DNA from 2 places in the Lysinibacillus sp. CTST325 genome. Region 1 is predicted to be linked to the other one. Evidence: riboswitches for the same ligand, from Rfam matches in the RefSeq annotation. Region 1 holds a riboswitch; the other holds the start of a gene.
What was found. Region 1 has a riboswitch for S-adenosylmethionine ahead of metA (homoserine O-acetyltransferase MetA). Riboswitches for the same ligand answer to the same signal wherever they lie in the genome.

Region 1 (6,030 bases):
GTGGGACTTCCACAAATCGCAGTTCGCGCTATGAGCTATAAAGATTCAAAAAGCATGCATTTAGCCATTATCATTGGCACTATTGCCATTGGGACAATTATGTTTGGCATGCATCTAATCGGTGTTTTAGCACGACCAGTGATACCGGGTATTGAAATTGGTGATAAAGTTATGCCACTGCTAACATTAAAGGTTTTACCACCATTTTTAGCTGGCATTGTTTTAGCAGCTCCAATGGCAGCAACAATGTCTACAGTCAACGCGCTACTTATGCTTGTAAGCTCAACAGTAGTGAAAGATATTTACTTAAATTATATAAAACCAACAGCGAATGATACTGAAATTAAGCGTGCAAGCTTTCTTGTTACGGCAGTGATCGGTTTAGCCGTTATCATCTTTGCGCTAAATCCACCAGATTTATTAGTATGGCTTAATTTATTTGCTTTTGGTGGACTGGAAGCAGTCTTTATTTGGACCGTCGTATTAGGACTATATTGGAAAAAAGCCAATAAGTATGGTGCGATTGCGTCAATGATTTCGGGTATGATCCTTTATATCATCATTGATCGTTTTTATCCTTCAGTCTTTGGGATGCATACTGTGACAATTCCAATTGCCGCTTCCTTATTGATATTTATTATTGTTAGCATATTAACTAGTCATAAATTTAAAGATGGAAAGTTGTTTATTTAATTTATAAAGAGGCTGGGACAAATGTGTTTCAGCCAACAAAAATACCGAACTATCCAATGAAACTCTCATGAAGTGTTTCGGAATATTTCGGTTTTTCTATTTATCGTGTTTTGTTAATTTAGAGATTATTCGGCTTTATGAAGGAACCATTTGGTTATGTCCCAGCCTCTTTATTATTTAGACAAGAAGCAACGGATAGACTGTCCAAAATCGTGGATAGAACGTTCGAAATCGCGGATAGAATCATCAAAATCGTGGATAGTGCCTCTGGATTGATGGATAAAGCCTCCAAAGTGACGGATAGACCCTCCGGAGCGACGGAAGGAATCGCTGAAGCGACGGATGAAACCTTCGAAGTGAAGGAAAGAACCACTGAAACGACGGATAGAACTTGAAGCGACGGAAGGACCCTCCGGAGCGACGGAAAGAATCACTGAAGCGACGGATAAAACCTCCAAAGTGACGGAAAGAATCACTGAAACGACGGATAGAACTTGAAGTGACGGATAGACCCTCCGGAGCGACGGAAGGAATCGCTGAAGCGACGGATGAAACCTTCGAAGTGACGGAAAGAACCACTGAAACGACGGATAGAACCACTGAAACGACGGATAGAACTTGAAGCGACGGAAAGAATCACTGAAGCGACGGAAGGACCCTCCGGAGCGACGGATAGAACTTGAAGTGAAGGAAAGAACCTCCGAAGCGACGGATGAAACCTTCGAAGTGACGGGAAGAAACACTGAAACGACGGATAGAACTTGAAGCGACGGAAGGACCCTCCGGAGCGACGGAAAGAATCACTGAAGCGACGGATGAAACCTCCAAAGTGACGGAAAGAATCACTGAAACGACGGATAGAACTTGAAGTGAAGGAAAGACCCTCCGGAGCGACGGAAGGAATCGCTGAAGCGACGGATGAAACCTTCGAAGTGAAGGAAAGAATCACTGAAACGACGGAAAGCCCCTCCGAAATGATGAATAGAACGTCCGAAATCGTGGATTGAACCCCAAAAAATCGTGGATGAAACCTCTGAAATGACGAATAGCCTCTCCAAAATAAAGGAATAGAAGCCAAAGTTTTGTCGACAAGCAAAGACGCCGTAGAACTAGATATCTACGGCGTTTTTTATGTAATCATAAGCATTTTTAGTTAACAAAGTAATCGTTACGATAATAAATAATACGCGAACAAAGCCGCTCCCTTTTTTAATTGCCATACGTGAGCCTACCATTGCACCAGCAATTTGAGCGATACCCATGAGTAAACCATAAGCATAATGAATCTGACCTAAGTAGGCGAACATTAAAAGTCCGGCAAAATTACTTGCTAAGTTTAAAAATTTCGCATTTCCTGCTGCCTTTAAGAAATCGAAGCCGACTAATAAAAAGCTAAAGATTAAAAATGAGCCAGTTCCTGGACCAAGAAACCCATCATAAAACCCAATGGTAAATAACAACAGCATGAATAGGACTAAGTGCGTAAACTTTAAATTTTTGACTGCAGCTACTGAACCCCAATCTTTTTTAAAGATTGTATAGACAGCAACAGCAGCAAGCATTATAAGCATGAGTGGTTTTAGTAATTCAGGATTGATTAAATGGACAGTCCAAGCCCCAAAAAGTGATCCTATAAAGGCTAGGGGAAAGTATTTGATAACTGACCGAATTTCTAGCTGACCAGAACGATAAAAAGAAATGGTTGATGTCAAAGAACCCATGGTGCCGGCAAGTTTATTAGTTGCTACGGCTGCTGCTGGATTTAAACCAGCAAACATAAGGGCAGGTAATGCGATTAAGCCACCACCGCCAACGACCGCATCCACAAAGGCGGCTAAAAATCCAAAAGATATTAATAATATGACTACATTTAAATCTACTTCAAATAGCATGTTTACACCTCTTTAGATAGTTACTACTGAAATAGTAACTAAATTTCACGAGGCTGTAAAGACTAATTTTTTTGTTGGCTTATCATCATAGCCTTAACTTATAATAAAGGAAACGGAGGGATCGAATGGTTGAATTAATCGCCCAATTAAAAGAACTGGGATTCACAGAATATGAAGCAAAGGCCTATACTGCACTCGTCCAAAATAGTCATGTTAGTGCTTATCAAGTAAGTAAAAACTCCGGTATCCCTCGTGCAAGAATATACGACATACTTGATGTACTTGTTGAAAAAGGGTTAGTACTGAAAGAAGAAACGGCAGATCAAACGACATACTCTTCCATACCTGTCGCTGTGTTTTTACAACAAATTCAGCAACGCTGGCAATCTAACTTCTCGTCGATTAGTGATCGATTAGAAAAGTTGGAGGTAAATGAGCAGGAAGCGGAGCATAAGGTTGTCACGTTAAAAGGAAAAGAGGCAATCGTCAATTATTGTCAGTCTTTATTAAAAAAAGCGGAGAAAAAAGTCTTATTATCCATGTGGGAAGATATGTATGAAGAATTGCGGGAAGATATACATGAGGTAGCGAAGCATATCCCTGTTCATGGAATTACCTTGTATGTGGAGGACCATTTAGCTTCCGTTGACCAACACCGTATCACTCGCTATACGAGGAATGCGTCTACACCTCATTGGTTTATTTTATCGGTAGATGGCAAGCAAATGATTTATGGTCACTCTCCTTCAAATCAGGAAACGGCTTTTATTACCAATGATCCTGTTCATATCTATTTATTAGAGGATTATGTATGGCATGACGTGCTTGTTAACCGCCTTTTAAAGCGCGATGATACGGAGCTTGAGGAATGGATTACTAAAGAACGTAAAGCATTTTTCTTAGAATGAAAGTATTGAAAAAGAATCTGCAAGCCGTCATGTACATTACAGAAGGCGAGCAGATTCTTTTTTCGTTACATATTAATAAAATACTTTATCAACATTGTATTTAGCGCGGAATGAATTGATCGCGTACGTTTCGTAAATTTCACGTTCCATTGGATCTTCCACTTCATACACTTCAATTTTGAAAATTTCATCACGATGATTTTTCATTGGTGACACATTGTCCTCAAAATGCTTTTTAATACGTTGACGAATTTTACGTGCTTTACCTACAAATAATAGTTCGTTCTGTTCATTGTAGAATAAGAAAATACCACCGTTTTCACGAGTGATTTTATGGAAGTCGATAAAACCATGGTATGGTGTGATTGGCACATCTCCAGGCTTTAAATCTTGTTCGCGTTGGCGAATTACTAAATCTGGTTTTGGAAATTCAATTTTAATCAAACTATTCACGTTCCTCTCTGTTACTAAAGGTATATGTTAACATAAGTACAGCATGTTTACCATCAAATAATGAATGTAAACATTCAAGATTAGTGTTAAACAAATTACATAATGACATGCATGATTAATAACAAAATATTCTATGTATTATTGATATTCTTAATTGTTCATGTTACAATTCTTTTTAATTAAATAATCTTATCATGAGAAGTTGAGGGATTTGGCCCGATGACACTTCAGCAACCTCTAACGAGAGTTAGAAAGGTGCTAATTCCAGCAAAGGATTTGTCCTTTGAGAGATAAGAGTGAACGTGGAAAAATCCTTCTCATTCTATCTCATATGGAATGTGGGGGATTTTTTAATTTTATCGTTTGACATAATGAACTTTGCGCAGGGCCCGTGCATTGATTAATTGATTTTAACAGAGAGAAATAAAAGAGAGGGGAATGCAAGATGCCAATTAATATTCCGAAAAACTTACCAGCTGGAGAACATTTACGTGAGGAAAAAATCTTCGTCATGGAAGAAGATAGAGCAAAAACTCAACAAATTCGTCCGTTAAATATATTAATTTTTAACTTAATGCCAGAAAAAGAAAAAACAGAACTGCAATTACTTCGTTTATTGGGGAATACACCTTTACAAGTAAATATTACATTTTTAAATACTGCTACACATGAATCGAAAAATGTCAGTAAATCACATTTACAGTTATTTTACACGACCTTCAATCAAATTCGTCATCGCCGCTATGACGGCATGATTATTACGGGTGCACCAGTAGAAAAAATGGAATTTGAAGAAGTGAACTACTGGCAGGAAATTTCAGAAATTATGGATTGGTCCAAGACAAACGTAACATCTGTTTTACATATATGTTGGGGTGCACAGGCGGCGTTATACCATCATTACGGTATCGGTAAAATTGGGCTTCCTGCTAAATGCTCAGGTGTGTATTCTCATGTCATTACGGATTTAACAGTGGATTTAGTTCGTGGCTTTAGTGATTTATTTACGGCACCACATTCACGTTATACATCCGTATCAATTGATGAAGTACTTAGCCATCCTGATTTACGATTACTATCGTATTCTGAAGATGCTGGTGTTTTTATTGTGCAATCTAAGGATAATAAAAACATTATGATTACGGGTCATCTCGAATATGATGCAACGACTTTAGCTGATGAGTATAGTCGTGATGTTGCGAAAGGATTAGATATTGATGTCCCTGTGAATTACTTCCCACAAGATAATCCAGCAAATGAACCGATTAATTCATGGCGTGCCCATACACATTTATTATTCTCGAATTGGTTGAACTACTATGTTTACCAAGAAACACCATACGAATGGGATTTTGTTGATGAAATTGAATATCATATTTAATATCTCAAATAAAAATGATGACCTTGTTATTACAGGGTCGTCATTTTTTTCGCATTTAAGCTGTTAATTTTCTGATGAATTGTTATTTTTATCACTGTTTGGAGTATTGCCGGTATCGCTATCATTTTGTGTAGTATTGCTACTACTATCAATTTGAGAAGAATTATCGTTATTACTAGTACTTTCATTTTGAGTAGCATTACCGGTGTTGCTACTACTTGCATTTTGAGAAGAATTGCTATTACTATCAATTTGAGAAGAATTATCGTTATTACTATTACTTGTACTTTGAGTAGCATTTCCGGTATTGTCGCTACTTACATTTTGAGAAGAATTATCGTTATTACTATTACTAGTACTTTGAGTAGCATTTCCGGTATTGTCGCTACTTACATTTTGAGAAGAATTATCGTTATTACTATTACTTGTACTTTGAGTAGCATTTCCGGTATTGTCGCTACTTACATTTTGAGAAGAATTATCGTAATTACTTTTACTCGTATTTTGAGAAGAATTTCTGGCATCGCTATTACTATCACTTTGAGTAGAATTATCGTTATTACTACTACTTGTACTTTGAGAAGAATTTCCGGTATTGTCGCTACTTACATTTTGAGTACAATTTCCGTTATTATTACTTGCATTTTGAGAAGTATTTCCGGCATTGATACTACTATTAGTTTGAGTAGAATTATTGTTATTA
Region 2 (6,030 bases), on a different contig from region 1:
GTCTAGTTAGCACAAGATTTTCATTACAGCCATCATATTCCTCGCCGCCAAAATCCTCTGCCGATAAATTTTCATTTTGTAGCATTGTTCCCATTGCGCCATCAAGAATTAATATTCGTTTCTCTAGTTGCTCTTCAATTATGTGCTTAGCCATTTATACTTACCCCTTTTTTCTGTTCATCCAATTGCTCAATAAATTTCATTAATTCTAGCGTCATATCGTAGCGTAAAAATGGTGTGATGAGGTAAATACCATTGAAATATTCCGCTGCTACTTCTACTAATTCTTTAGCAATTGCAATTCCTTCTAGTGTTGCGCGTTCCTTATCATCGCCACAAACCTTCATACGTGCTAACGCATCATCAGATAGTTTGATGCCTGGCACTTCATGATGTAAGAACTCTGCACTTTTATAGCTCGTTACTGGCATAATGCCTATATAAATTGGTGTTTCTAAATGCTTTGTCGCCTCGTAAATTTCCACGATTTTTTCCTTTGAATAAACAGGCTGTGAAATAAAATAATCTGCCCCATGTTCAATTTTCTTTTCTAATCGAGAGACAGCGCGATCTAATACACGTACGTTAGGATTAAATGCAGCCGCTACAGAGAAATTCGCCTTTTTACGAAGCGGTTTCCCTGAGAACGATACACCCTCATTTAACTGTTTTATTAATTGGATTAGCTCCATTGAGGAGACGTCATAAACGCTAGTTGCTCCTGGGAAATCGCCTACCTTTGTCGGATCTCCAGTAACTGCTAAAATATCATGAATCCCTAGTGCATTTAGTCCCATTAAATGTGATTGAAGACCAATTAAATTACGATCTCGGCATGTTATATGGGTTAACGGGCGTACCCCATGCGTTTCTTTCAGTAAGGCACCCATTGCGACATTACTAATTCTTGGAGAAGCAAGAGAGTTATCGGCCATCATGACTACATCTGCGCCCGCCTCATATATTTTTTTTGCCCCTTCAATAAAGCCTTCAATTTCTAAATGTCTTGGTGTATCTAACTCCACAATAACCGAGCGTTCACGTTTTACTTTTTCATGTAATGGCTCATAATTTGCTGGCTCTGCCTCACGGACAACCTCTACTTTTTCTGGCTTTGCATACTTTTCCTCAACCGGGGATAGCTCCTCTAAGTACTTTTTCGCTGCAGCAATATGCTTTGGAGTCGTACCACAACAGCCACCAATTAAACGTACCCCCTGATCACGAAGCTCTACAGCTGCTCGACCAAAATAATCTGCCTCCGACTCATAAACGACACGCCCATCCTCCAAATCAAGAAGAGAGGCGTTCGGATACGCTGACATAAATGCCTTCTCAGGAAGCTCTACTCCTTCAAATGCTTGGATAGTATGGTGAGGGCCTAAGCGACAGTTAACACCTACGATATCAGCACCTAACGCTTCAAGTTTATGTAAGGCGCTATTTAAGCTCATTCCATTTTGTAATATTCCTGGTTCGTGCATAGAAACTTGAGCAATAATCGGTAATTTCGTTTTAGCTCGTAGCATTGTTAAAGTCGCCGTTAGCTCTTCAAAATCATAATATGTTTCAAGTAAAAGGCCATCAGGATTTCCTGCAAGTAAAACAGTTGCCTGCTCATCAACGGTTGCTAAAATTTCCTCTAACGTTGCATCACTTTTTCGAATACCACGGATTCCCCCAATAGTACCTAAGACAAATTGTTCACCATCTGCCGCTGCACGTTTTGCAATCGTTATAGCGGCTTCATTAAACTGCTGTACACGAGACTCCAACCCATAGCGGGCTAATTTTATGGCATTAGCCCCATAAGTATTCGTCTGAATAATATCAGCACCAGCTGCAATATATTCTCTATGAATCTTTTCAATTAATTCAGGTCTCTGTACATTCATTTCCTCATGACAGTACTCCAAGCCATAGCCGTATAAAACCGTACCAATTGCACCATCCGCTGTAAGAACATGCGTTTTTAACCTTTCAAGCAATCCCATAAAACTAACCTCTCTTCCTTAATCTTTAAAATAAAAAAAGCCTTCTTTCATAAAAAAAGAAGGCTTTTACGTTTCGTAATTGTTTTCCTTCTCATCTTCGACACACGGTCTTCTGGATTTAGCACCTGACAATAAGTTGGTTGCTGAAGCTTCATAGGGCCAGTCCCTCTGCTTCTCTTGATAAGAATTTAGTATGAATTTTTTAAATAATTAAAAGAATCATATCGTTTACGAACGATAGAGTCAAGACTATTTCACTGAACGAAGGATAATTTTTACGAAATTTATAATATTTTGATTTATATCAAACAATTACGATAGTTTTTCTACAAGCTCCTGACCAATTTTTTTACCATTTTGAATACATGCACCTATGCCTACCCCAAAATAAGAGCATCCCGCTATTGATAAATTTGGATAGTTTTTCTCGAGCTCTCGTAAGAGACCTTGCAACGCTTCACGATGTGCCAAGTCGTACTTCGGCATCTGGTCGATCCATTTTGTCACGTCAACTACAGTTGGTTTTTCCTCAATCCCCAAGCTTTTTCTTACGTCCTCTAGAGCTACAACTGCTAACTCTTCATCCGACATCATACGCAATTTCCCATACTCAGGGTTAATGCTCTTATAAAAAAGTCGTACAAGTAATTTCCCTTCTGCTGAAGTGTGTTTCCACTTGCGACTTGTCCACGTTGCTGCATTACAGATAACATCCGAATTATGTGACACAATATAGCCTGTTCCATCTGCTGGTAATCTATTATCGGGAACATCAAATCCTAAATAAATCGTAATGGCGGATGCAGTATTAAATTGTTCAAAATAGCCGTTCAAAGATTCATCCTGTAATAAGCTTTGTACCGCTTCATTTGGCAGTGCCAATACAACATGATTCGCTTCAATCATTTTACCGTTTGCTAACGTAACAGCGTATAGATTCTCCTGCTTTTTAACACTAGTAGTGGCAATCCCTTTTATAATTTCTACATCCGTTAACGTTTCTTCAAGTCGATCAATTAGTGATGATAAACCATTTTTAAATGAAATAAATTTTTTATTAGCGGCTTTCACAAATTGTTCCCTGTTTGCATCGAAACCTTTAATAATACTACCGTAATCGTTTTTGTAATCAATTAAATACGGTAAAGTGGAAGCAATTGAAAGTTGATTTAAATCTCCAGAATATACACCTGCAAGTACCGGTGCTATTTGGTTTTGAACAAGCTCCTCACCTAAATAATACGTTAAAAATTCCCCAATCGAGCTTTCCTTTGTAAACCTTTCATTCGGCATTGTTAAATCCTTTAATGCTTCTTTTTTACCTTCCTCTGATACAAGCGTGCTTTCCTCAAGAGATTGTAAGCTCATAGGAATACCGAACGTTGAGTCTGCTGGGATGGCATGTAGCTCATTATTTGTGTAAATATACGAAATACCTGTTTCGTTGTACACAAGATTTTGTTCAAAATTTAGTTCCTCTACTAACTCCATGACACCTTTATGACGCGCTACAATAGAATCTGCTCCAGTTTCCATGATGAATCCTTGTTCATATGCAGAGTGAAGCTTGCCACCAAGGTATGTATTTTTTTCAACAAGTACAAGTTTTACATCTAAGTTTTTCTCCTGAACTTGGCGTTGTAAATAATGCATCGTACACAATCCCGTAATTCCGCCACCTAATACAACAACTGTTTTCATATTAACCGCCCCTATTTTTAGTTCTTTATTTAGTATAAACTTTTTTTATCGAAAATTACGTTCAACCCTTTACAAATTTAGCAAAAATGGAGCTATCCAGCACATTGGACAGCTCCATTTTTTTCATATTCAAATAGCCTATATTCGCTAGAGGCTTTTATCTCCATAACGGAAATTATATATAAACAGTTAATATAGTGTTATTTGTGCCTTAAAGTGTGTAGCAAAATAGGAAACAACAATTTTCTTTGCCTTTTGCTTTTCTCTAAATTAATTTAAATTTTGTGCAAAGCTAGCTAGTTTTCCAGCTGAGTTTTTCACTTCGTTAAAGGCAATACCTAATTCACTTAGTACTTCTACTATTGCTTGTACTTCTTTTTCCATCTGACCATTTTGGTCTTTAGCCTCGGTCATAGCTTCTAATATGTTAGTAAATTGTCCTTCCGTTTGAACCATATTTTCCTCACCAGAGGCTACCTCTTCTTGAATATTACTAAGCGAATGAACAAGTTTATCTGTCCGTTCATTCGTTTTATGTAGTAACGTTGCTACCGATGTGACAGATTCCTTTGTTTGAATCGATAGTTTTCTCACTTCATCTGCAACAACACTAAAGCCTTTGCCCGCTTCTCCAGCACGAGCCGCTTCTATTGCCGCATTTAAAGCCAACAAGTTCGTTTGATTAGCAATATTTGTCACAACGTTCATAATCGATTCCATTTCCTTTGACATATCTGTCAACTGTGCAATATTTTCCGCTATATCATCAAGCGAATAAATAATATTACTCATATTTTGCGATTGACTCTTTAACCGTTCACGACCTTCTAATGCCTGACTCTCAGCCATAGTCGACACTTGAAGTGATTTTTTCGCTAGTTGTTTAATTTCCTCTGATTGTCCACTTAAGCGATGAAATGAATTGTTCGTTTCATGAGATATTGTGGCAAGACCTTCCGAAGACTCCACGATTTCTTGCTCTATCGCTTCTTTTCTACGTTCCATTTTTTCATGATGTTGCTCAATTGTGTGCTCAAACGCCTCTAAAACCAATTGTTGCTCAAAATTAGAAATTTTTGAGATAGCTCGAATTGTATTAAGCTGATCCATTGGATGATTAACATGTTCTTCAACCAAGTCAATAAATGACGCTGTTAAATCTTGGAACGCACAAATATACCATTGTGTTTTAAGCCCAATATGGACATGCACTTTAGCAATTTTAATTCGTCTTTGATAAAATTCATCATCAATCGTACCACTAAACATTTCAATAATATGACGTCGTAATGTAATTTTCAGCTTCTCCACGGAACTATGTCTATTAATAATATCTACTAAACTACGTTCAGTTCCAATCATTTCATAAAATCGATTAACAATATTATCAATACTGCCTTCTACAAAAGGTTGAAAGGCTCTTAAATATTGTAAATCTCGCTTTGTCAATTTGAGCAAATCAATTTGCTTTTTTATTGAATGGCAATTCGCTAAATCCATTTTTACAATGTATTGCTTTAAATCTAACGCCGTTGTCTTTCTCTGTTTTTGAAAGATCACACATTTACCCTCTTTCATGCTGTGTACTTTTGAAAAGCTGAGAAAAATCTAATTCCGTCCACCAAAAATATAAGAGCTTAGGAAGGTTCATCCCCTACTTTTAGTGATAAGCCATCAGGTTAGTAGTTAACCATTATTATTTATCCCCTTTTATGACGCTGATTCTGTTACGGGCTACAATCAGCTAAAAATGGTAACCTTATTACTAGCTGCTATTGCTACTGACTACTCTTTCAAAATCACTCATATACATTATACATTTTATAAATAGCTGTCAATTTTTAAATATACATTTTTTACCTTAAATTGTATAAAAAGTCCCTGTTATCTTACTTATTATCTAAAGCAGCAAAAAAGCTACCACAATACTTTCGGGTAGCCAATTTACATCATCTCTGTTTTTTTTTTGCTTATTTTTTCCTTGTTTTAGTTTGCAGTAATTACGCTTTATTATATTAATATTTTTACAATCAATTCCATATAGTTATATAAACCTATATATTGCACCAAAAAAACAAACCTACGACCTAGCCGAAAAGTGTTGATAATCGATTCTAAACACCTATTATTTTTTAATAAAAAATACTCACATTCCTTTCAATTCTTGCAGTAAAATTGCAGCTTCCTCACTTCCTGCTTCTGCTGCAAGTCCATACCACTTTATAGCCTCTTTAATATTTCTAGCTATTCCTTCTCCTTTATTGTATATGTGCCCTAATTGTAATTTAGCTTCCGAATCTCCTTGAAGAGCAGCCTGTTTAAACCAATGAATACC

Region 2: another riboswitch for S-adenosylmethionine. It lies ahead of ACYQ73_RS25715 (bifunctional homocysteine S-methyltransferase/methylenetetrahydrofolate reductase); the one in region 1 lies ahead of metA (homoserine O-acetyltransferase MetA).

The regions. Positions count from the first base shown of each region.
Region 1 covers NZ_BAAFHO010000002.1:168,905-174,934, forward strand. Annotated here, with positions in the region: gene panF (sodium/pantothenate symporter) at 1-693, shown strand, start outside; gene ACYQ73_RS06275 (hypothetical protein) at 867-1,169, opposite strand; gene ACYQ73_RS06280 (hypothetical protein) at 1,166-1,771, opposite strand; gene ACYQ73_RS06285 (TSUP family transporter) at 1,803-2,585, opposite strand; gene ACYQ73_RS06290 (TrmB family transcriptional regulator) at 2,711-3,493, shown strand; gene ACYQ73_RS06295 (nucleotide excision repair endonuclease) at 3,566-3,937, opposite strand; SAM riboswitch class I at 4,133-4,243, shown strand; gene metA (homoserine O-acetyltransferase MetA) at 4,392-5,327, shown strand; gene ACYQ73_RS06305 (GerAB/ArcD/ProY family transporter) at 5,391-6,030, opposite strand, start outside.
Region 2 covers NZ_BAAFHO010000019.1:49,622-55,651, reverse strand. Annotated here, with positions in the region: gene metH (methionine synthase) at 1-154, opposite strand, end outside; gene ACYQ73_RS25715 (bifunctional homocysteine S-methyltransferase/methylenetetrahydrofolate reductase) at 147-1,994, opposite strand; SAM riboswitch class I at 2,083-2,181, opposite strand; gene ACYQ73_RS25710 (protoporphyrinogen oxidase) at 2,307-3,695, opposite strand; gene ACYQ73_RS25705 (protoglobin domain-containing protein) at 3,966-5,255, opposite strand; gene ACYQ73_RS25700 (SEL1-like repeat protein) at 5,842-6,030, opposite strand, start outside.